2 regions of the Herbaspirillum sp. NPDC087042 genome follow, and region 2 is predicted to be linked to the other one. Evidence: predicted binding sites of a transcription regulator. Region 2 holds the regulator's gene; the other holds the start of a gene.
What was found. The regulator HrcA, encoded in region 2, represses chaperone genes, less so after heat shock. The targets are predictions, from matches to a motif close to TTAGCACTCNNNNNNNNNGAGTGCTAA.

Region 1 (12,051 bases), on a different contig from region 2:
GCTGAACCGGTCGTCTCTGCCGCTCCCGTTGCTCCCGCTGCAGCGGCCGTCGAGGCTGTTCCTGCACCGGCCGAGGTCGCGCCGCCGCCCGCTGCCGTCGCGGCGCCCGAGCCGGTCGCTCCTGTGACGCGCGCAGAAGAGGCCGAAGAAGCGGTCGAAAAAGCGATCGAAGACGAGGTAGAGATCGTCGCCGCCCCCGAGGCCGCACCGGAAGCCAAGCGCTCCTGGCTCTCGCGTCTGAAGGCTGGCCTGTCCAAGACTTCCAGCAACCTGACCACGCTGTTCGTGGGCGCGCGCATTGATGACGATCTCTACGACGAGCTGGAATCGGCCCTGCTGGTCTCGGACGCCGGCGTCGAAGCCACCCAGTGGCTGCTGGACGAATTGAAGAAGAAGGTCAAGGCCGAGCGCCTGACCGAAGCCACCCAGGTGCGCACCGCCCTGCGCAGCCTGTTGATCGACCTGCTGCAGCCGCTGCAGCGCCCGCTGGTGCTGGGCCGCGAAAAGCCGCTGGTGATGATGATCGCCGGCGTCAACGGGGCCGGCAAGACCACCACCATCGGCAAGCTGGCCTTACACCTGCAGGCGCACGGCCAGTCGGTGCTGCTGGCCGCTGGCGACACCTTCCGCGCCGCTGCCCGCGAGCAGCTGGCGATCTGGGGCGAGCGCAACAACGTCGCGGTGATCGCCCAGGAGTCCGGCGACCCGGCGGCGGTGGCCTTCGACTCGGTCCACTCGGCCCAGGCGCGCGGCACCCATGTGGTGATGATCGATACCGCCGGCCGCCTGCCGACCCAGCTGCACCTGATGGATGAGCTCAAGAAGATCAAGCGCGTCATCGCCAAGGCCATGCCCTCGGCGCCACACGAGGTGCTGCTGGTCATCGATGGCAATACCGGCCAGAATGCGCTGGCCCAGGTCAAGGCCTTCGACGATGCGCTGGGCCTGACCGGTCTTGTGGTGACCAAGCTCGACGGCACCGCCAAGGGCGGCATCCTGGCCGCCATCGCCAAGACCCGCCCGGTGCCGCTGTATTTCATCGGCGTGGGCGAGCAGATCGAGGACTTGCAAGCTTTCAACGCCACCGAATTCGTCGACGCCCTCCTGAGTTGATCCGATGATTGAATTTTCCCGGGTTTCCAAGCAATACGCGCGCGAGGTCTATGCCTTGCGCGACATCTCGCTGTCGGTAAAGAAGGGGGAATTGATCTTCCTGGCCGGGCCTTCCGGCGCCGGCAAGTCCACCCTGCTGAAGATGATCGCGGCCATCGAGCGCCCCACGGCGGGCAAGCTCTCGGTCAATGGCACCGACATCGGCGGCATCAAGGCCTCCGGCCTGCCCTATCTGCGCCGCAACCTGGGCCTGATCTTCCAGCAGCAGAAGCTGCTGCTGGATCGCAACCTGCTGGCCAATGTGATGCTGCCGCTGATCGTCACCGGCGCTTCGCGCGGCGATGCCGAAAAGCGCGCCCGTGCCGCACTGGACAAAGTCGACCTGCTGGACAAGGCCCAGTGCGAGCCACTGGAGCTGTCGGGCGGCGAACAGCAGCGCGTGGCCATTGCGCGCGCCATCGTCAACCGGCCGCAGATCATCCTGGCCGACGAGCCCACCGCCAACCTGGACCGCGCCAATGCCAACAAGGTGCTGGCGGCGCTGAAGTCCTTCCACGGCGTGGGCGTGACCTGCCTGATCTCGACCCACGACGAGCAATACCTCACCGGTGCCGACCGCATCGTCTACCTGGACCGTGGCCGCATCGTCGATGGCTGGCATAACGGCGTGGCCAATCCCGTGGAGGTATCGCCATGAGCTGGATCACGCAGCATCTCAATGCCGCCGGTGACGCCCTGCGCCACCTGCTGCGCTCGCCGGGCAACTTCTTGCTCAACGTGCTGGTGGTCTCGATCGCGCTGGCGCTGCCCTTTGCCGGCCTGTCGGCGCTGGAAAACGTGCGCCCGATCTCGGACCAGATGTCGGTGGAGCCCGAGATCAGCATCTTCATGAAGCCCGACGCCGGCCGCGATGCGGCCCAGGCGGTGGGCAAGACCATTGCCCAGGTGTTGAAGGATGGCAAGACGGTCGGCAAAGTGGAATTCATCCCGCGCGAAAAGGCCTTCGATGCCTTGAAGAGCAAGACCGGCCTGGCCGACGTGCTGGCCACGCTGGGCAGCAATCCCCTGCCGGACAGCTTCGTGCTGCGCCTGCCGGGCTTCGAGAATGCCATGGATGCCGGCCGTGTCGATGACATCGCCCAGCAGCTGAAGAAGCAGCCCGGCGTGGATACGGTGCAGATCGATTCCGAGTGGGTCAAGCGCCTGGCAGCGCTCTTGCGCATCCTGCGGCTGGTGCTGCTGTTCCTGGGCATCACGCTGGGTGCGGTGGTGGTGGCGGTGGTGTTCAATACCATCCGCCTGCAGGTGATGACGCAGCGCGATGAAATCGAGGTCTCGCGCCTCTTTGGCGCCACCAATGCCTTCATCTACCGGCCCTTCTACTACACCGGCGCCCTGCTGGGCATCTGTGCCGGGCTGGTCGCGCTGGGCCTGGTGGTGTTGGCGCAGCAACCGCTCAATACGGCCATCCTGGATTTCGCCCACCTGTACGCCTCCGAATTCCAGCTGGCGCTGCCCAGCCCCGTAGCCATTACACTCTTGCTGGCGGTAAGCGCGCTGCTGGGCCTGTTCGGAGCGATGCTGTCGGTGCGCAGGCAGTTGGCGCGCAAGGCGTGAGCCTGGAAGATCGTCGCTAGCGACACCATGGTCACTGCACGGCCACCGCTTCCCCGGTGGCCGTTTTTGTTTTCGTTGCGGCTCGCACCGGATGGCTTCCGCCAGCTCAGTAGAAGTAGCGCTGCATGATCAATCGCTCCCGGTGCTTGCGCCTGGGCTTGACCTGGCCAGGCCGGTCGGCCGTCTCGATGATGGTGCGACAGGTTCCGGCTGCTCCGCCCAGCCGCCGATAGGTGGCCAGTGCCTGACGGTCCAGCAAGAGCTGGAGGGACCACCAGTGGTCGCTGTTGCGGAGGTAGGTCGAGATGTCCGGATCAATCCAGCCAGCAAACCAGCAGATGTTGCCTGCAAAGCATCGCAGACTGTTGACCGTATGACGTGGCCGGCGGGGGAAATACCCGACGACACCTGTACGGTTGAATTCCGGCGTCACCCAAAGGGCATCGTGGTGTCCGATACGATTGCGTACCTCCCTGATTCTCTTGAGCAAGTCGATGACACGCTGCCTGAACGCAGGGCTTCCGTAGGGAGTGGCCAGCGTATCGGGGGCATGAGGAAAGACCATGGCCAGGATGGCTTCCTGCAAGCCCTCAGGCTGCGACTTGTGGCCCAGCCCGCCAATCAATACCTCCCAGAAACCGAGGGGCAGCGCCGCCACAATGTCATCGGGGGTAAGCACATAGCCATCGGGTTTTCTCCCTCTGATTTTTTGCATGACGACAGCAACATCGTCCTTGGACTTCGGTGATAGCTTGTGCCGTGCCGGCAAGAATGGCGGCGCCGTCGGATGGGCGGCATGCACGGGATTGGCTCGCGGCATCATCCAGTCGAAGGAATCGGCCTTGCCAAAGTATTGCGATACTGCCCGATGGAGAGCGTTGCGCAGCGATACCTCGACGTCGGCGAGCAGCGGGAGCAGCCGGGCGCCGATTGCCTGGTTCCAGGCATAGCAGCCCAGGAGGTCCTTCTCCGAGGTGGTCCGGAAGAATGCCTCGATGGTGGACAATCTGGGAGCCGAAAGATGTCTTGGCATGTGCGGCAAGGGTACCCCGTTGCTGGTGGCGAGTCGGCGGTGCTATACTCGGCGGCATAGAGGCAAGGGTTTTCCGGGAAACTGGTCGTGCCCTTGTAAATTGAGGACAAAGCCCGCTATTGCGGGCTTTGGACTTTCTGGAAAGAAATTTTATCGTTCGGGATAGCCCGCAACAATAAATCCCCCCTGCCGAACGACTCCCTCTCTGGTTTCCCCGACATTCTTCGAGCGATGGGGCCGCAATGCCCCATCAGGAGCAGAACCGCCCGCTGCGGGCCGAGTTGTGCACTGCATAAATTGTTACAAGTTTCTGACCCGCTTTTGACCCGCATCGCAACTTTTGTCGTCCAAAGGCGACTAAGATGGAGGGGAAATAATGCAATGATTGATTCAACAACAATAGATTTACTCTATTGACGCTTCCCGATCATGCTATTAGCACTCCTGGGTGACGAGTGCTAGAATACCTTATCGAATTGCTCCAGTTTTATCTGGGCACTGCAACAAATCGCGCATTGGCGTATGACTGCGCTGGCCGAACCGGCGCCGACGTCCAATCCTTACCGCTTCATACTGCTTCCGGAAGGAACAAGGAGAATCCATGAAAACTGCGTCTGCACAAACTGCACTCATGCCTGCCGAGTCCAATGCACTCGCGCTGGGTTTTTCCGGCAGCCTGGGCAATATCGACGCATATATTTCGGCAGTGAACCGCCTGCCCATGCTGACCCAGGAAGAAGAGGTCAAGCTGGCGCGCGACCTGCGCGAAAAGAATGACCTGGGTGCCGCCCAGAAGATGGTGTTGTCGCACCTGCGCCTGGTGGTGTCGATCGCGCGTGGCTATCTGGGCTACGGCCTGCCGCACGCCGACCTGATCCAGGAAGGCAATATCGGCCTGATGAAGGCAGTCAAGCGTTTCGACCCGGCGCAGAACGTGCGTCTGGTGTCCTACGCCATGCACTGGATCAAGGCCGAGATCCACGAGTACATCCTGAAGAACTGGCGCCTGGTCAAGGTGGCCACCACCAAGGCCCAGCGCAAGCTGTTTTTCAACCTGCGCAGCCACAAGGAAGGCCTGGACGCGATGACGCCGGCCCAGGTCGAGGCCTTGGCCAAGACCCTGGACGTCAAGCGCGAGGAAGTCATCGAGATGGAAACCCGTCTCTCCGGTCGTGACATCGCCCTGGAGTCGCCCACCGATGACGACGACGACAAGTTCGCGCCGATCGCCTACCTGTCCTCGGACAACTCCGAGCCGACCCGCGTGATCGAGGCCAAGCAGTACGACCGCATGCAGTCCGAAGGTCTGGAAGCCGCACTGTCCAAGCTGGATGACCGTTCGCGTCGCATCGTCGAAGCCCGCTGGCTGGCCAACGATGATGGCTCGGGTGCCACCCTGCACGAACTGGCCGACGAGTTCGGCGTCTCGGCCGAGCGTATCCGCCAGATCGAGGCAGTGGCACTGAAGAAGATGAAGACGGCGCTGCAGGCGTACTCCTGATCAGTCCGTCATCGCAGCACCAACAAGAAAGGCGCCCTCGGGCGCCTTTCTTTTTATCCAAACGATTTGTATCGTTTGTATCGTTTAGCCGGATCAGCTCAGCAGCAGCTTGATGTCATGCGCCAGCGTCTGCGGCCCCTGTCCGTGCTTGACGAACAGACGGATGTGGCCCTGCGGGTCGAACACGTAGCTGCCGGCGGTGTGGTCCATCGTGTAGCTGCCCGGCTGCTTGCCCGGCACCTTCTGGTAGAACACCTTGAATTCCTTGGCCACTTTCTCGGTCTGCGGCAGGTCGCCGCGCAAGCCGAGGAAGCGCTTGTCGAAGGCCGGCACGTATTGCGAGAGCACCTCCTGGGTGTCGCGCTCGGGGTCAACAGTCACGAACAGGACCTGCACCTTGTCCGCATCCGGGCCCAGTTCCTTCATCACGTTGGCCATTTCCACCATGGTGGTGGGGCATACGTCCGGGCACTGGGTATAACCGAAGAACATCACCACCACCTTGCCTTTGAAGTCGGCCAGGGTACGTGGCTTGCCGGTATGGTCGGTGAGGGCGAAATCACGGGCGTAGTCCAGGCCGGTGACATCGGTGTTGTTGAATTTCAGTTCAGACTTGGACGGCCCGCAGGCCGCCAGCAGCGTCGCGCAACCGGCCAGCAGCAGCGCCGAGAGGAATCGTTTCATGTCGTGGTTTAGAAACTGCGGAACAGGAAGTAATGGTCCACCAGCAGCACCGCGAACAGGATCGACAGGTAGACGATGGAATAGGCAAAGGCCTTGCGTGCGATCAGGTCGGTGTAGTGGCGATAGATGCGCCACGAGTGCCAGAAGAAGATCGCGCCCAGCACGATGGCCGTGCCCAGATAGATCAGGCCGCTCATGCCGATGGCAAAGGGCAGCATGCTCACCGCCAGCAGGGCGATGGTGTACATCAGGATGTGGAACTTGGTCACATCCATGCCGTGCGTGATGGGCAGCATGGGCAGGCCGGACTTGGCGTAGTCGTCGCGGCGGTACATGGCCAGCGCCCAGAAGTGCGGCGGCGTCCAGATGAAGATGATCATCACCAGCACCCAGGCCTGCATGGGCACATCGTTGGCGATGGCGGCCCAGCCCAGTGCGGGCGGCATGGCGCCGGCCAGGCCACCGATGACGATGTTCTGGGGCGTGGCGGGCTTGAGGATGATGGTGTAGATGATGGCGTAGCCGACGAAGGTGGCGAAGGTCAGCCACATGGTCAGCGGATTGACCAGGGCGTACAGCACCCACATGCCCAGGCCGCCAATGACCCCGGAGAAGATCAGGGTCTGCACCACCGTGATCTCGCCGCGCGCCAGCGGACGGCGGGCGGTACGGGCCATGCGCGAATCGATCTCGCGCTCGACCAGGCAATTGATGGCGAAAGCCGCACCGGCCAGCAGCCAGATACCCAGCGTGCCGAAGACAAGCTTGTGCCAGTCGGGCAGTTCGGGGGAAGACAGGAACATGCCGATCACGGCACAGAACACCGCCAGCTGCGTCACGCGCGGCTTGGTCAGTGCCCAGTACTGGGCGATGCGGTTGGGTTGGGCGGTCAGTGTGGTCATGAAGTGACGGGCTTGGCGGGGACCGGTGGAGCGGCGCTGGCCAAGCCTTGTGGAGCGTAACGGGCCTTGTAGTTTAACATGACCATGAGGATGACCAGCAGCGCGGCGCCGCCGTTATGCACCACGGCAATGGCCAGCGGCCAGTTCAGGTAGATGGTCGCCAGCCCCGTGCAGAGCTGCAAACCCACGATGCTCAAGAGCCAGCGCCCGGTCTTGCGCAGCCCCGGATCGCGCAGCGCGCGCTGTGCCAGCCATACAACATACAAGATCACGACAAAGGCGAAGCTGCGATGCACCCAGTGGATCGCCGTCAGCGCCTGGAACGGCAGGTAGTCGCCATTGGCGGTCATGCCCAGGTGGCGCCAGAGCGTGAAACCGTGTTCGAGATCCATGTCCGGCACCAGCTTGCCATTGCACAGCGGGAAGTCATTGCAGGCCAGCGCGGCATAATTGGTACTGACCCAGCCACCCAACGCGATCTGCAGGGCCAGCAGGATGGCACCCAGCGTGGCCGGCAGCACCAGCGCCCGGCCGGCCGGGGTGACCGGCACATGCTGCTCCTGCCGGGCCGCCAGCCAGGCCAGCATGGCCAGCAGCACCAGGCCCAGCAACAGGTGGGTGGTGACGATGACCGGCTGCAGCTTCAACGTCACGGTCCAGGCGCCGAAGGCCCCCTGCAGGCAGATGAAGCCCAGCAAGGCGGTCGGAAACCAGGGGTGGAACTGCGCATCGGTCTTGCCGGACTTGAGCCAGCGCCGCCACGCCACCACCATCAGCACGATGATCAGCACGCCCACGGCCATGGCGAAATAACGGTGCGTCATCTCGATCCAGGCTTTGCTCCAGGTCACCGGGCCGGTGGGCATGGCCTCCTGCGCGGCGTTGATGTGCTCGTGCGCCAGCAGCGGATTGGAATGGTCGTAGCAGCCCGGCCAGTCGGGACAGCCCAGGCCGGAATCGGTCAGGCGCGTGAAGGCGCCGAACATGATCAGGTCGAAGGTAAAGAACAACGTCACCCACACCAGCTTGCGGTATCGGTTGACCAGCCCCTGCGCGCGCGCCACCAGCAGCAGCGGGATAAGGGAAACCAGCAGGCCGGTCAGGCCCAGTTCTATCAGCGTGATTGCATTCATCGTGGTTCAAACATGGACTGCCGCGCATACGGTGTCGATGGATCCATCAGAAACCATCAACACCATCAAGGGTGATCAAAGGCGATCAACCGATGGACGAGGCGCGCAGCAGCTTGGAAATGTCCTTCTTCATCTTGTTGGGATCGGGATCCTTGGGGAAGCGCATCATCAGGTTGCCCAGCGGGTCGATCAGGTAGATGTGGTCTTCCGCCGAGGTGCCGGCATCGACCGGCAGCCAGGCCTTGAGTCGGGCGGCGTCGGCCCTAAGGATATCGGTTCCGTCGTATTCGCGCAGCAGCATCGTTTCCACCGGCGCGTTATCGGTCACCAGCCAGACCCGTTCGATGCGTTCCATCTCCTTGCCCTGCATCAGCCGCAGCTGGCGCATGGTGAGGAGCTTCTTGCGGCAATCCTCGGCACAGTCGCCGCGATCGACCTGGAGCATGATCCACTTGCCCTTGTAGTCCGCCAGCTTGGCCGGCGCACCGTCGAGGGCGCTGCTGCCCAGTGGCGGGATGGGATACTGGCGCGGATCGATCAGCGCGCCATAGTTGGTGCGGCTCTGCGGCTTGATCACGTAGTAGGTCAGGTAGGAAGCGATCAGCGGTGCGGCACAGACAGCCACCACCGCCAGCATCTTCCAGCGTCCGGCGCGGCGGCGCGCCTCATCGGTCTTGTTGCCTGCTTCAGGTTTTGTCATTACGGCCACGTCGATATCCCGTCACGATGAAAAAGATGATTGCCATGCCGGCCAGTGCATACCACTGCACGGCATAGCCACGATGGCGCTCGCTGCCCAGCGCAGGGGCCGGCCAGTCGCGCAGCAGGCCATCGGCCCTGCCCGCCGTGGCAGCGCCCTGCTCGATCACATAGGACGAGAGCGTCCAGCCGCTGGCCTGCGCCAGTGCGGTCATGTCCAGGTTCTGCAGGATGGCCTGCGGGCGCGGTGCATCGGGCTGGCCCAGCTGCATCACATGGCCGGCGTCGCGACGCAGCACACCCTCCACCTGGGTCAAACCCACCGGCAGGGGAGCCTGTGGCAGCCGCGTGCGATCGACCGCATCGCGCGGCGCCCAGCCACGCGCCACCACCACGGCCTGTGGGCTGCCGACCGGCTTGAACAGGGTCAGCACATGGAAGCCCACGGCGCCATCGTGAGGGCGGTTTTCAAGATAGACCGTCCATGGCGCGATGAATTCTCCGCGCAGCACGATATGACGGAACTCATTGGCATCGCCACTGGCGTCGCCCGGCAGGGCCTCCAATGGCGCCTGCGTGGCACGTGCCTGCATGCTTGCCTGCAGGGCTTCCTTCGCCTGCGCGCGATGGGTCTGCCACTGGCCCAGCGCAACCCCGGCGGCAGCCACCACCAGCGTGGCGCAGAAGGGAACGAGCCTGAAACGGAATCTGGTCGGCATCTATAGGTTTGGCCTTACAATGAACGGAGACGCATCCGGACCTGACGGACTCGCGGTCCAGGACACGACAACAATATCCATCAGGCCGTAGCAGCATACTGCATGCAGGCGGCCGGAGACAGGGATTCTACCCGCATGAAAATCATCGTCGCCATCGCCTTCGTGCTCATCCTCGCCAGCCTGGCCTCGGCACTGCTGTTCCTCATGCGCGACAAGGGCAAGAGCAACCGCACCGTACAGGCGCTGACCCTGCGCGTGGGCTTCTCGGTGGCGCTGTTCCTGTTCATCCTCCTGAGCTACAAGCTGGGCTGGATACAGCCGACCGGCATCCGCTAGACGCGCTTCCCCTTCAGCGCCCAAGAAAAAGCCGCACCGAGGTGCGGCTTTCGTTTGCCCGTTCTGCTGAGGGACTTACAGCCAGTACACCACCACATACAGACCCAGCCACACCACGTCGACGAAGTGCCAGTACCAGGCCGCGCCTTCGAAGGCAAAGTGGTGCGTCGGCGTGAAGTGGCCACGCAGCAGGCGGTAGAGCACCACCGACAGCATGATCGCGCCCATGGTCACATGGAAACCGTGGAAGCCGGTCAGCATGAAGAAGGTCGAGCCATAGATGCCGGAGGTGAGCTTGAGGTTCAGCTCGGTATAGGCATGGATGTATTCATAGGCCTGGAAGCCCATGAAAGTCGCGCCCAGCAGGATGGTCAGGAACAGCCACACCGCCGTCTGGGTACGATGACCGGCGCGCAGGGCATGGTGCGAGATGGTCAGCGTGACGCCGGAGGTCAGCAGCAGCAGCGTGTTGATGGTCGGGATCGGGAAAGGCCCCATGGTGGCGAAGCTCTCCACGGTACCGGCCGGACCGACGCTACCCCACTGGCCGGCGAAGTCGGGCCAGATCACCTTGTGATCCAGGTCGGCCAGCCAGGGCATGGTGATGCTGCGGGCATAGAACAGTGCGCCGAAGAAGGCGCCGAAGAACATCACCTCCGAGAAGATGAACCAGCTCATGCTCCAGCGATAGGACAGGTCGACGCGCTCGCCATACTTCCCCGATTCGGACTCGCCGATGGCATCGCCGAACCAGTAGTACAGCACCACCAGCACCATCAGGATGCCGAAGATGTTGACGTAGGGCGCCCATGACACGCCATTGACCCAGGCCGATGCCCCGGCCATGGTGATGAGCATGGACAGGCCCGCCATCATCGGCCAGCGCGATGGCCCCGGTACGAAATAGTGTGGCGCCTTGGCTTGCTGAGAACTCATGTTCTTCTCCCGGTACGAAATCCGATTGCTGTTTGCTGTTGCCTGGTATTGCCCATGGCCGGTGTCTTCTCCCGACTCACCGGCTTCCAGGTTCGGTCTGCTCAAAAACTAGAAATCAATCCAAATCATTTACGCCTTAGCCGCTCACCGCATTGGCCACCACTACCTTGACGATGGTGACCAGGATCGCCACGAACACCACCGCGCCGATGATGCCGGCGATGATCACGTGCACCGGGTTGAGCCGGGCCGCATCCGATTCGTAATCCCGGCGCTTGCGCACGCCGAAGAAGGACCAGAACACCGCCTTCATCGTCGCCCCGAACGAGGCCTTGCGCTGCGCCGCCTGCTCCAGATCCTCGCTCACGTCCGCTCCCCCGCAGGCCGTCAGCCTGCCGTCTTGTCCTTGCCGTTGATCTCGAAGAAGGTGTAGGACAGCGTGATCGTGGTCACATCCTTGGGCAACTTGGGATCGATGTAGAACACCACCGGCATCTGCTTGGCCTGGTTGGGTCCCAGGGTCTGCTGCGAGAAGCAGAAGCACTCGACCTTCTTGAAGAAGGCCGCCGACTGCTGCGGCGCATAGCTGGGGATGGCCTGGGCATCGACACTGCGCGCCTGGGTGTTGACCACCTCATAGGTGACCTGGGTCATCTCGCCCGGATGCACCTGCAGGCTGGACACGGTAGGACGGAAGCGCCACGGCCCCTGGGCATTGCCATCGAACTCCACGGTCACCGTGCGGGTCTTGTCGACCTGGGTATTGGCCGGCGCTTCCACGGTCGCATCCTTGGGCGTGAGGAAGTTCACCCCGGTCACCTCGCAGATCTTGCGATAGACCGGGATCAGCGCATAGCCGAAGCCGAACATCAGCACCGCCACCACCACCAGCTTGCGCAGCATGACGAAGTTGAGGCCACGCTCCTGCGCAGCTTGGTCCTGGTCCGGGTTCATTTGGCGAACCAGATGCGATTGATGAAGATGCCCACGAAGAAGGCCAGCGCCACCAGCCCCAGCAGCAGGCCGGTACGCAGGTTGTCGGGTTTCTTGCGTTCGCTCATGTGCGCTCCGTTTTTCTCAAGGCCCATGCTGCTCAATGCACCACCGGCGGTTCCTCGAAGGTGTGGAAGGGGGCCGGGCTGGGCACGGTCCATTCCAGGCCTTCGGCGCCATCCCAGGGCTTGGCTTCAGCCTTCTTGCCCCCCTTGATCGAGGGGATCACCACGAAGAAGAGGAAGTAGACCTGGGTCAGCCCGAAGCCGAAGGCACCGATCGAGGCAACCATGTTGAAGTCGGTGAACTGCGCCGGGTAGTCCGCATAGCGACGCGGCATGCCGGCCAGGCCCAGGAAGTGCATCGGGAAGAAGGTCACGTTGAA
Region 2 (12,051 bases):
TGGCGCTGACCTCGCGTCCTGAGACCACCTGGATGACGATCTCGCAGGAGTCCGACAAGGTGATGGGACGATTGGACAGCGAATGCGGCGAGATCGGCACCATCACGATGCCATGCAGGCTGGGATGCAGAATAGGGCCGCCGGCCGACAGCGCATACGCGGTGGAGCCGGTGGGCGTGGCCACGATGAGGCCGTCGGAGCGCTGGTTGTACATGAAGCGGCCATCGACTTCCACCCGCAGCTCGACCATGCCGGAGGTGGAGCCGCGCGCCACCACCACGTCATTCAGGGCCAGGGCGCGGAAGATCTCGCCACCCTCGCGATAGACCCGCGCCTCCAGCAGCGACCGCGACTCGGCTTCGACCTTGCCTTCCAGCATTTCGCCCAGAGCCGGTATCATGCGGTCTTGCGCGATGTCGGTGATGAAACCCAGGCGTCCCTGGTTGATGCCGATCAGCGGCACGTTGTAGGGCGCGAGCTGGCGCGCGATCCCCAGCATGGTGCCGTCGCCGCCGATGACGATGGCCACGTCGGCATGCTGGCCGATCTGCTCGGGTGTCATGCTGTCATACCCTTGCAGCGCGATGTTGGCGGCAGTCTCCGTTTCGAAGACCACGGTGTGTCCGTGCGACTCCAGGAACACGGCGATGTCCGACAAGATCTGCGCAATGCCGACGGCCTGGAACTTGCCGACAATGGCGACGGTTTTGGGTACGGCTGCCTGAACGGGTAATTTGATGGGCCACATGCTGCGGATTAGACCATAATTTGAGATGACTTTGTAATGAAACCACCCGCTTCTCCCCTGCCCTCCGGGCTGGATCCGCTGACCAGGCCACCCATCGAGGCGGTACTGTTCGACCTCGACGATACCCTCTGGGCCATCGAACCTGTGCTGCTACGCGCCGAAGGCCTGCTCTACGACTGGCTGCGCCAGCACGCCCCGCGCGTGACCGCCGCCCACACCATCGCCAGCCTGCGCGAACGACGCATGGCCTTGCTCAAGTCCGATCCGGCGTTGCGCATCGATCTCTGGAAGCTGCGCCATACCGCCTTGAGCGAGATCTTCCACGAACACGGCGAAGACCTGGCCCTGGTCGAGCCGGCCATGGCGCTGTTCTCCGAGGCCCGCAGCACGGTGACGCTCTTCGATGACGTCGAACCGGGCCTGCTGCGCCTGAAAGACAAGCTGACCCTGGGCTCGGTCTCCAATGGCTTTGCCGACCTGGAGCGCATCGGTCTGGCGCAGCACTTCGGCGTCTCCATCGCGGCGCACCGCTTCGGCACGGCCAAGCCTGACCCGGCCATCTTCCACGCCGCCTGCGCCGCCCTGCAGGTGGCACCGGGCGCGACCGTCTATGTCGGCGACGATCCGCTGCTCGATGTCCAGGGCGCCCGCCAGGCCGGCCTGCGGGCGGTCTGGATGAACCGTTTCGAACGCACCCTGCCCGCGGGGATCGAGGCCGATGCCATCTGCCGCGACCTGCACGAACTGCACAACTGGCTGCAGGCACAGGCCCGATGACCGGGGCAAATCAGACGACCGGTCACGCGGCTGTCACTTTTTGCCGCATAAGCCGCTAGAATAGACAGCATGCAACTCGATAATCGCGCCCGCACACTCCTCAAGGCCCTGGTCGAACGGTACATCGCCGACGGCCAGCCGGTGGGTTCGCGCGCGCTGTCGAAACTGTCGGGCCTGGAGCTGTCGCCGGCGACCATCCGCAACATCATGGCCGACCTGGAAGAGATGGGCTTCGTGGCCAGTCCGCACACCTCGGCCGGGCGCGTACCGACACCACGCGGCTACCGCATGTTCGTCGACACCCTGCTGACCGTGGAGGCGATCGACGAGAGCGCGCTGGAAGGCCGCCTGCAGCCACGCCTGCAAAATGCCTCGCCGCAGAAGATCATCACCAACGCCGCCCAGGTGCTGTCCTCGCTGTCGCAGTTTGCCGGCGTGGTCATGACGCCCCGGCGCGAATCGGCGTTCCAGCAGATCGAGTTCCTGCGGCTGTCGGAAAAACGCATCCTGCTGGTGATCGTCGACCATGGTGGCGACGTGCAGAACCGCATGCTCCTGACCGAAGTCGACTACACCCCCAGCCAGCTGACCCAGGCCGCCAATTACATCAACCAGCACTACGCCGGCCAGTCCTTCGAGCAGGTGCGGCTGCGCCTGCAGGGCGAGCTGCGCCAGCTGCGCGACGACATGACCGTGCTGATGCAGGCGGCGGTGGAAGCCGGCAGCGATGCCATGAGCGAAGAGGCCGACAACAACGTGGTCATCTCCGGTGAGCGCAACCTGCTGTCGGTGACCGACCTGTCCTCGAACATGAATTCGCTGCGCCAGCTCTTCGACATGTTCGAGCAGAAGACCGGCCTGCTGCAGCTGCTGGATGTCTCCAGCAAGGCCACTGGCGTGCAGATCTTCATCGGCGGCGAATCGCAGCTGGTGCCCATGGATGACATGAGCATCGTCACCGCCCCCTACGAGGTCAACGGCCGCATCGTCGGCACCCTGGGCGTGATCGGCCCCACCCGCATGGCCTACGAGCGCGTCATCCCCATCGTCGATATCACGGCCAAGCTGCTCTCCAGCGCCCTGAGCCAGCACTGATCCCATCGCATCGCACCTTGCCGGAATGCAAAAAAGCCACGTTGTTACATCACGTGGCTTTTTCTTTGCAAAGGATTGCCTGCGTAAAACTGGGCAATCTTCGCGCGCTTACTTCTTCAGTTTCTTGCAGTTCTTGCAATGACCATACAGGGCCAGCGCATGGTCGGCGATCTCGAAACCGTGCTCCTGGGCGATCTTGAGCTGGCGCTTCTCGATCTCGGCGTCGAAGAATTCCTCGACCTTGCCGCAATCCAGGCAGACCAGGTGGTCGTGGTGCGAACCCTCGTTCAACTCGAAGACGGCCTTGCCGGTCTCGAAGTGATTGCGCTGGAGCAGGCCGGCCTGCTCGAACTGGGTCAGCACGCGGTAGACGGTGGCCAGGCCCACGTCGAGATTGTCGGAGAGCAACTGTTTGTAGACGTCTTCGGCGCTCAGGTGGCGCACGGAAGTGTTCTGGAAGATCTCAAGGATCTTCAGGCGAGGCAGCGTGGCCTTCAGGCCGCTGGCCTTGAGTTCGGATGGATTGTTGGGCATGGTCGCGTGGGTTTCCGGGGTTTTACTGGTCTTGAACAGGCATGCGCCGGCCTTGGGGAAAGCGCCTGGGGAGGCTGCGGGCGAAGCTGGTGGAGGATGCTTTTGCGCCCGGAACGCACTCATGCCTATTTAAGAAGTAAGTTCTAGCTTATCATATAGTGCTTTAGGCTCATGGCTCAACCCGGTTGAAATCTTTATGCGCATGCTTTCCCGAATGAAGTCCCGTCATCCCTTCGCCGCAATCGGCCTGTTCGCGGCACTGGCCGTGTCGCTGGCCGGCTGTTCCTCGACCAAGGAGCCCAGTCAGGCTGCTCCGGCAGACGCGTCGGGCGTGAAGGTATCCGGCAAGAGCAACAGCCTGTTCGGCTTCCTCAAGCCCTACCGCATCGATATCCAGCAAGGCAACTTCGTCTCCAAGGAAATGGTGGCGCAGCTGCGTCCGGGCCTGACCCGCGACCAGGTCCGCTTCGTGCTGGGCACGCCGCTGCTGACCGACATGTTCCACACCAACCGCTGGGACTACGATTTCCGCCTGGCCAAGGGCAGTGGCGAGATCATGACCAGCCACATCTCGGTCTTCTTCAAGGATGACCTGCTGGAGCGCGTCGAGGGTGGCGAGAACCTGCCCACCGAAAGCGAATACCTGACCCTGATCACCAATGCCAAGGTCGGCGCCAAACCCGAGCTGAGCGATACCGAGATCCACCAGGCCTCGCCGGTCGCGCCTTCTTCTGCCACCAAGTAATTCCGAGTTTCCCATGACTGCACTGAATATCGCGGTAGCCGGCGCCTCCGGGCGCATGGGCCGCATGCTGATCGAAGCCATCCTCAACGCCGACGACCTCAAGCTCGCCGGTGCCCTGGATACCCCCAGCTCGCCCACCATCGGCACCGATGCCGGCCTGTTCCTGGGCAAGACCACCGGTGTGGTCATCGAGTCCGACCTGGCCAAGGGCCTGGCCAACGCCGACGTGCTGATCGACTTCACCCGTCCCGAAGGCACCCTGAAGCACCTCGAATACTGCGCCGCCCATGGCGTGAAGGTGGTCATCGGCACCACCGGCTTCGAAGCCGAGGGCAAGGCCGCCATCGCCGGCTTCGCCACGAAGACCGCCATCATGGCCGCTCCCAACATGAGCGTGGGCGTGAACGTGACCCTGAAGCTGCTGGAACTGGCTGCCAAGAACTTCTCGCACGGCTACGATATCGAAATCGTCGAGGCGCACCACCGTCACAAGGTCGATGCGCCCTCCGGTACGGCGCTGAAGATGGGCGAAGTGATCGCCGACGCACTGGGCAAGAAGCTCGACGACGTCGCCGTCTATGCCCGCGAAGGCGTCACCGGTGAGCGCGATCCGTCCTCGATCGGTTTTGCCACCGTGCGCGGCGGCGATATCATCGGTGACCATACGGTCCTCTTTGCCGGCATCGGCGAGCGCATCGAGATCTCGCACAAGTCCTCCAGCCGTGTCTCGTACGCCATGGGTAGCCTGCGCGCCGCACGCTTCCTGGCCGGGAAGGCAACGGGCCTGTACGACATGCAGGACGTGCTGGGCTTCAAGTAAGCCGGCCCGCCGCCCCGCCATGAGATCCGCTGCCGCGCCTTCCAGGTCCGGCAGCGAATTTTTTTGGTGGACGTCCCTCTCATTTTGACTGACTGACCGCCGCCCGCTTGCGTGTGGCCCTTACCCGAAAGAACGCACCATGGAATCGAACGTTGGTTTTGCCCATTACTGGGCGCAAGGCGATGCCATTTCCCACTCCGTCGCCTACCTGCTGCTGATCATGTCCATCGCCAGCTGGTTCTACATCCTCTCCAAGGCCTGGGCGGCCTGGCGCATCCGCCGCGGCAGCAATGCCCTGGAACAGTTCTGGCAAGCGCCCACGCTGGCCGATGCCACCGCCGCCATGCAACAGCTCGACAGCGAACTGATCTACACCCCCATGGCCGAGCGCGCCGCCGAGGCAGCCGACATCGGCACCCGCCAGCAGGGCATGCCCTCGCTGAACGCCGCCACCGACCAGGGCGAGCTGATCACCCGTACCCTGCGCCGCGAAATCAACCGCGTTTCGGCACGCCTGGAACGTGGCCTGACGCTGCTGGCCTCGGTGGGATCGACGGCCCCCTTCGTGGGTCTGTTCGGTACCGTCTGGGGCATCTATCACGCGCTGGCGGCGGTGTCCTCCAGCGGCACCGTGCAGATCGACAAGGTGGCCGGCCCCGTGGGTGAAGCCCTGATCATGACCGCACTGGGCCTGGTGGTGGCGATCCCCGCAGTGCTGGCCTACAACGCCTTCACCCGCATCAACCGCGTGGTGCTGGCCGAGCTGGACGGTTTCGCCCATGACCTGCATGCCTATCTCACCACCGGCGAACGCGTCGGCGGCTCGCGCAAGTAATCCCTTGCCCACCCACAGGAGGCAACCATGAGTTTCGGCGGATTCAACGACAACCAGAACTCGGCCCCGATGGCCGACATCAATGTCACGCCCATGGTGGACGTGATGCTGGTGCTGCTGGTGATCTTCATCATCGCAGCGCCCATGTTCACCCATGCGATCAAGCTGGACCTGCCCACCGCGCAAGCGGCGCCGGCCCCGGAAAAACCGGAGACCATCACGCTGGGCATCGACGCGGCCGGCAAGCTGTACTGGAACGACCAACAGGTCAGCAGCGAGGAACTCGATGCCCGCCTGGCGGCGGCCTCCGGCAAGCAGCCGCAGCCCGAGCTGCAATTGCGCGCCGACAAGTCGACCCGCTATCAGACCATCGCCGAAGTGATGGCCGCGGCCCAGGGCGCTGGCATGACCAAGCTGGGCTTCGTCACCGACCCGCGTCCCCAGGCCAAGGCCAGGTAATCCAGCAAGCAGATCCGCAGCACGTTATCAAGAAAGCAGAGAGGCGCATCCATGGCCACCGTACAACTGGCGGGCGACCGCATCACCGACTGGGACAGCTTCCATACCGAAAGCGCACAGGCCTTCGGCTTCCCGGAATTCTATGGCCGCAACATGGACGCATGGGTCGATTGCCTGTCCTACCTGCGCGACGACGAGGGCATGAGCAAGTTCAAGCTCAAGCCAAAGGAAATGCTGAGGATAGAGATCAGCCACAGCGCCGACCTGCACAAGCGCCTGCCGGAGCTGGTGGAAGACGTGGAGTTCTGCTGCACGGCCATCAATGACCGTTGTGAAGACTACGACGAGCCGCCGGTGATCGAACTGGTCTGGAAGTAATGGTTCTTCATTGCGAGATGACACCGTTCGCCCTGAGTAGCGGCACAGCCGCGTATCGAAGGCACTACGTCAGGAGCGCCTTCGATACGGCCCGACACGGGCCTACTCAGGTCGAACGGTAGCGTGCCCATCCTGATTCATTTATCTGCCCGAACGAACTGCTGATTCGCATCAATCTGCAGGACAGATCAGTCAATCAGTTCATCGCCGTCATAGAACGGATACGGTCCATCGAACTGGCCGATGAATGCCGTGTGACTGACCAGGCTCTTCGCCTTCTCATCCCACCAATGCAGCTGGAATCCCGGCGGCTCCATCACGAAGCAGGAGGCTGCCTGCGGATCCAGGTCCAGCTGCACCTGATGCGATACCCCCGGGCAGGTGCTCGCCAGCGTGCCGCCGAACCGACGCTGGATGGAGCGGTGCAAATGGCCGCACAGGATGCGTTCCACCTGGGGATGCTTGCGCACCACCGCCTCCAGCGCCTGCGGATCGGCCAGACCGATGTCATCCATGTGGCCGATGCCGGTGGTAAATGGCGGATGGTGCATCACGATCACGGTAGGCCGTTCCGGTTGCTGCGCCAGTACGTCATCCAGCCACACCAGGCTGGCCGGCGACAGCGCACCGGCGCTGGCGCGCGGAATCACGGTATCGAGCGCGATGATGCGCAGGGGATGGTCCTCGATCACATACTCGATGCGCTCGCCCCCCTGCTGCAGGTAAGTGTGCTCGGGGAACGCAGCGCGCAGCGCCTCTCGCTCATCATGGTTGCCCGGCAGCAGGTAGTAGGGCATGGCCAGCGGCGCCAGCAACTCGCGCAGGCAGGCATATTCCGAAGGCTTGCCGAAATCGACCAGATCGCCGGTGATGACCAGCGCCTCGGGGCGCTGCTTCAGGCCGTTGACCTGGGCCACGCAACGGCGCAGGCTCTCGGCGGTATCGACCACGCGATAGGATTTCTTGCCCTCGGTCTTGATGTGCAGGTCGGAAATCTGTCCCAGTATCATGCTGCCTCCTTGTCGGCGCGCGGCGCCATCTTCACCAGTGCGTCGGCAGGTACGCGAATGGCGATCTGCTGACCCGCTTCCCACCAGCCACGCTTGCTGGTCTCGGCGATGACGGGGCGCTCCACGCCGATCTCGATTTCAAAACGGGTGCGGTCACCCAGGAAAAAGGTATTGATGAGCCGGCCGCGCACGCAATGCGCATCGGCCTCGGTGATGTCGAGCACCTGGACATCCTCGGGACGGAACAGCGCCAGGGCCGGCTGCCCCTGGATGGCTTGCGCGTTCCTGTCATTATCCGCCAGCGGAAGGCTGCCGGTGGGCAGTTGCAGGCGATCGCCGGCGACGATGCCTTCGACCCGGTTCATGGCGCCGATGAAATCGGCCACGAAGTCATTGGCCGGGTGGTAGTAGATCTCCTGGGGCGTGCCGATCTGCGAGATCCTGCCACGCTCCATCACCACGATGCGGTCACCCAGCGCCATCGCCTCACCCTGGTCGTGGGTGACGTAGATGGCGGTAATGCCCAGGCTGCGCAGCAGCTTGTTGAGGTCACTGCGGACGGCCTCGCGCAGCTTGGCGTCCAGCGCGGTGAGTGGCTCATCCAGCAGCAGCACGCGCGGCTCCATGGCCAGCGCGCGGGCCAGTGCCACGCGCTGCTTCTGGCCACCCGAGAGCTGATCCACGCGGCGATGCGAGAGCCCCTGCAGATGCACCATCTCCAGCAGGCGCTCGACCCGCTCGATGCGCTCGCCGGCGGGGATGCGGCGGATCTTCATGCCATAGGCGATGTTCTCGCCCACGCTCATGTTGGGGAACAGTGCATAGTTCTGGAACACCATGCCCACGCCACGCTTCTCGATGGGCAGCGCGGTCACGTCTTCATTGCCGAAGAACACGCGCCCGCCCTGGTCGGGAAATTCGAGGCCGGCAATCATGCGCAGCGTAGTGGTCTTGCCGCAGCCCGAAGGGCCCAGCAGCACCAGCGTTTCGCCGGGATGGATCTCCAGGTCCAGCGGCTGCAGCGCGCGCGTGCCATTGGCAAAGGACTTGGCGCATTGCGCCAGGCGAATCGAAACAGCTTGTTGATTGGGCTTGTCGGAATAATTGGACTTCATAGACGGACTTTCTTGCGGGATGCCTGGGTCGCCCACTGCATGCCTATCAGGAGCGGAATGATCATGAAAAAGAAGATCAGCGTATAGGCCGATCCGACCTCCAGCCGCATCGACGCGTAGGCATCGGCCAGGCCCACCGGCAGGGTCTGGGTCAGCGGGGTGTGCAGCATCCAGGTGATATTGAATTCGCCGATGGACAGCGTCACCACCATCAGCGCACCGGCCAGGATGCCGGAGGCGGCATTGGGGATGACGATGCCGAAGAAGCGTCGCATGCGGCCCGCGCCCAGGCTGGCGGCGGCTTCTTCGAGCTGGGCCAGTTGCGAGGACTGCATCACCGCCAGCACCGGCCGCACCATGAAGGGCAGCGTGAAGATCACATGGCCGACCAGGATGAAGAGGATGCTGGCGCGGAAATCACGCCACTGCCCATAGGCCATGATGAGCGCCAGCGCCGTGGCCAGGCCTGGCACGGCCACCGGCATCATCAGCAGTTCTTCGATCAGCCGCGCCAGGCGACTGTTGCCGCCGCGATAGCGCGCCAGCATGTAGGCCAGCGGCACACCGGCCACCAGCGTCACCACCAGGCAGGCCAGCGCGATGACCAGCGAGCGCCAGATGGTGGGCTGGTACATCTCCCACACCTGCCCCACCCAGCGCAGCGTCAGACCGCTGGAGATCCCCACGAAGAAGTTCTCGGTCACGCCGGCCAGCATCGACAGCACCACCGGCACCACCAGGAAGGCGCAGACCAAGAGCGTAAAGGACAGTTGTAGGTAGAAACGGAAACGGTTTGGCATCATCAGCTCCTCATGCCGCCGCGGCCACACCGCTACCGGTGAGCGAACGCGCCAGCGCCAGCACCGCCCAGGTGATCACGCCCAGCACGATGGATAGCGAGGCGGCAGTGGCGAAGTTGGCGTAGCCGGTGAATTCGTTGTAGATGGTCATGGGCAGCACATCGATATTGGCGGCCAGGGTGAAGGCCGTGCCGAAGGCGCCCACGCTGGTGGCAAAGCAGATGGCGCCGGACGACACCAGCGCCGGCAACAGCGCCGGCAGCACCACGTGCAGCAACACCTGCCAGGGGCGCGCGCCCAGGGAGCGTGCTGCTTCTTCCAGTGAGGGGTCGAGCTTTTCGGCCGCCGCCACCACGGTCAGAATCACACGCGGGATCGAGAAATACAGGTAACCCAGGAACAGCCCCGAGAGCGAATAGGCAAACACCAGCGAGTCGCCCAGGAGCCAGTTGCTGACGGCGCTGATCACGCCCTGGCGCCCAGCCAGCATGATCACCATGAAGCCGACCACCACGCCGGGGAAGGCCAGCGGGAAGGTCAGCATGGCCAGCAGGACGGACTGGCCGGCAAAGCGGTTGCGTTGCAGGAACAAGCCGACGAAGACCGAGATGGCCAGCGTAGCCAGCGTGACCACCGCCGACAGTGCCAGGGTGGAAAAGAGGCTGGCGGCGTAGTGGCGGTTGGTCAGCACGGCCAGGTAGGCCATCGCCCCCTGCGGGCCGGAAGCGCCCACGCCGACCAGCCGCACCATGGGCAGCAGCCAGAAGGCGCAGAACAGGGTCAGGCCCGGTACGGCAAACCACAGCCAGACGGACTGGCTGGCGGCTACCGGCCGGGGCGACGCGGGAAGAACAGTCTTCATGCTTGCTCCTGCATCCTGCATTTAACGCACTTCAGCCAGGTAGCGCTCGCCGAACTTGCGCTGGGCTTCCGCCATCTTGCCGTAATCCACCGACTTGGCACGGGCATACTCCGCGGCCGGCAGGAAGTGCGATTCGGCTTCCTTGGACATGGCCGAGGCACGCACCGGACGCAGGTAGGCGTTGGCCCAGATGGCCTGGCCCTGGTCGGACAGCAGGAAGTCCAGCACCTTCTTGGCGTCGGCCTGGTGCGGGGCATTCTTCACCAGCGACACCACGTAGGGCACGGTCACGGTGCCTTCGCTGGGGATCACGAAGGCCACGTTGGCGTGGTCCTTGTACTTGGCGCGATAGGCGTCGAAGTCATAGCCCAGCAGGATGGGGATCTCACCCGAGATCAGGCGGGCATAAGAGGTCTGCTTGGGGACGATGGGCTGGTTCTTCTGCAGGTTCTTGAAGTAGGTGATGGCCGGCGAGAAGTCGTCCAGTGTGCCGCCCAGGGCCTGGTTGATCGCCACCGCACCGACATAGCCGACAAAGGCCGAGGCCGGATCCAGGTAACCGATCAGGCCCTTGTACTCCGGCTTTTGCAGGTCGGCCCAGGACTTCGGAACCGGCTTGCCCTTGAGCGCATCGACATTGACCATGATGCCCATGGTGCCGGAGTGGATGGTAAACCAGTAGCCGTCCGGGTCCTTCAGGCCATTGGGAATGTCGTTCCAGTGGGCCGGCTTGTAGGCGGCGACCAGGTCCTTGTTCTTGGCTTCGATACCGAAGGACACGCCCAGGTAGGTGAAGTCCGCCACCGGGCTGGCCTTTTCGGCCGTCAACTGGGCCAGGGCCTGGCCGCTGTTCTTGTTGTCCGGCGGCACGGTGACGCCGGTCTTGTCCTTGATGGCCTTGATCTGGGCCGCCCAGTCAGCCCACTCGGGCGGGCAGTTGTAGCAGATCGCGGTCTGGGCCGACGCGGCCAGGGAAGCCGACAGCAGCAAGGCGCCGGCAGCGGTTTGAATAACACGTTTCAGGAACATGTCAGATCCTTTCCTATAGGTTGAATAGCACAACGACAAAACGACAAAACGGTGAAGCGACGAGGCACAACGGGGAAACCGGAACTCAGGAGGAAGACGACCCGGCCGGCACCGCCACCGACCCGCCATCACGCAGGGCATGCGGCAGGATCAGCGGCACCGGGGTCCAGGCCGGAGGCACCTCGGCCAGCGCCGCCTCGGGCGAGCGGAATTCGATGGCCTGCACCAGGGTGCGCAGGGCGACATCACCTATGCGCTCCGAGGGTTGCACCACGCTGGCCAGCACCGGCTCCACCAGCGCCCCCACCGGGATGCCGTCGAAGCCCATGACCGAGATGTCCTGCGGCACTCTCATGCCCAGCGCGCGCAGCTCGCGCATGGCGCTCAGGGCCAGCAGGTCGTTGGAGCAGAACAGGGCCGTCGGGCGACGTTCGGGGTCAGCCATCATCTGCTGGTATTCGGTGGCCGCGGTCAGCGTGTGGCGTTCCACCTCGATGGCCGGCAAGGGCGCCAGGCCAGCCGCGCGCATCGCATCCAGATAGCCGTAGTAACGCTGGATGGCACGGTCGGACGCATTGAAGCGCCCCGACAGCATCTGGATGCGGCGATGGCCCAGGCCGATCAGGTGCTTCACCGCATCACAGGCGGCGGCCCGGTTGTCCACCGAGACCGAGGCGCGGGGCGGCACCGCGCCGGCGGGTTCGGTGGTCAGCTGGTTGTAGGTCAGCACGAAGGGAATGCGCTCGCGCTCCAGCAGGTCCAGCGTGGCATTGGCCCCGGCGTCGGCCACCGTCAGGATCACCCCGTCCACGCGATGCCCCAGCAGCAGCTCCACGGCGGCCGA

Region 1: a site for HrcA is predicted at 4,199-4,225, ahead of rpoH (RNA polymerase sigma factor RpoH). Genes of this name have one in related genera too.

The regions. Positions count from the first base shown of each region.
Region 1 is NZ_JBIUZW010000013.1:11,386-23,436, forward strand. It holds gene ftsY (signal recognition particle-docking protein FtsY) at 1-1,113, shown strand, start outside; gene ACIPHN_RS17575 (cell division ATP-binding protein FtsE) at 1,118-1,810, shown strand; gene ftsX (permease-like cell division protein FtsX) at 1,807-2,730, shown strand; gene ACIPHN_RS17585 (hypothetical protein) at 2,837-3,736, opposite strand; gene rpoH (RNA polymerase sigma factor RpoH) at 4,365-5,264, shown strand; gene ACIPHN_RS17595 (SCO family protein) at 5,358-5,948, opposite strand; gene cyoE (heme o synthase) at 5,957-6,850, opposite strand; gene ACIPHN_RS17605 (heme A synthase) at 6,847-7,983, opposite strand; gene ACIPHN_RS17610 (SCO family protein) at 8,069-8,683, opposite strand; gene ACIPHN_RS17615 (SURF1 family protein) at 8,670-9,401, opposite strand; gene ACIPHN_RS17620 (twin transmembrane helix small protein) at 9,537-9,737, shown strand; gene ACIPHN_RS17625 (cytochrome c oxidase subunit 3) at 9,813-10,673, opposite strand; gene ACIPHN_RS17630 (DUF2970 domain-containing protein) at 10,810-10,986, opposite strand; gene ACIPHN_RS17635 (cytochrome c oxidase assembly protein) at 11,061-11,627, opposite strand; gene ACIPHN_RS17640 (cytochrome oxidase small assembly protein) at 11,624-11,734, opposite strand; gene ctaD (cytochrome c oxidase subunit I) at 11,767-12,051, opposite strand, start outside.
Region 2 is NZ_JBIUZW010000004.1:23,095-35,145, reverse strand. It holds gene ACIPHN_RS07320 (NAD kinase) at 1-748, opposite strand, end outside; gene ACIPHN_RS07315 (HAD family hydrolase) at 785-1,525, shown strand; gene hrcA (heat-inducible transcriptional repressor HrcA) at 1,595-2,620, shown strand; gene fur (ferric iron uptake transcriptional regulator) at 2,729-3,154, opposite strand; gene ACIPHN_RS07300 (outer membrane protein assembly factor BamE) at 3,369-3,899, shown strand; gene dapB (4-hydroxy-tetrahydrodipicolinate reductase) at 3,913-4,719, shown strand; gene ACIPHN_RS07290 (MotA/TolQ/ExbB proton channel family protein) at 4,859-5,554, shown strand; gene ACIPHN_RS07285 (ExbD/TolR family protein) at 5,582-6,013, shown strand; gene ACIPHN_RS07280 (barstar family protein) at 6,065-6,391, shown strand; gene ACIPHN_RS07275 (phosphodiesterase) at 6,580-7,401, opposite strand; gene ACIPHN_RS07270 (ABC transporter ATP-binding protein) at 7,398-8,516, opposite strand; gene ACIPHN_RS07265 (ABC transporter permease) at 8,513-9,316, opposite strand; gene ACIPHN_RS07260 (ABC transporter permease) at 9,327-10,178, opposite strand; gene ACIPHN_RS07255 (ABC transporter substrate-binding protein) at 10,200-11,207, opposite strand; gene ACIPHN_RS07250 (LacI family DNA-binding transcriptional regulator) at 11,293-12,051, opposite strand, start outside.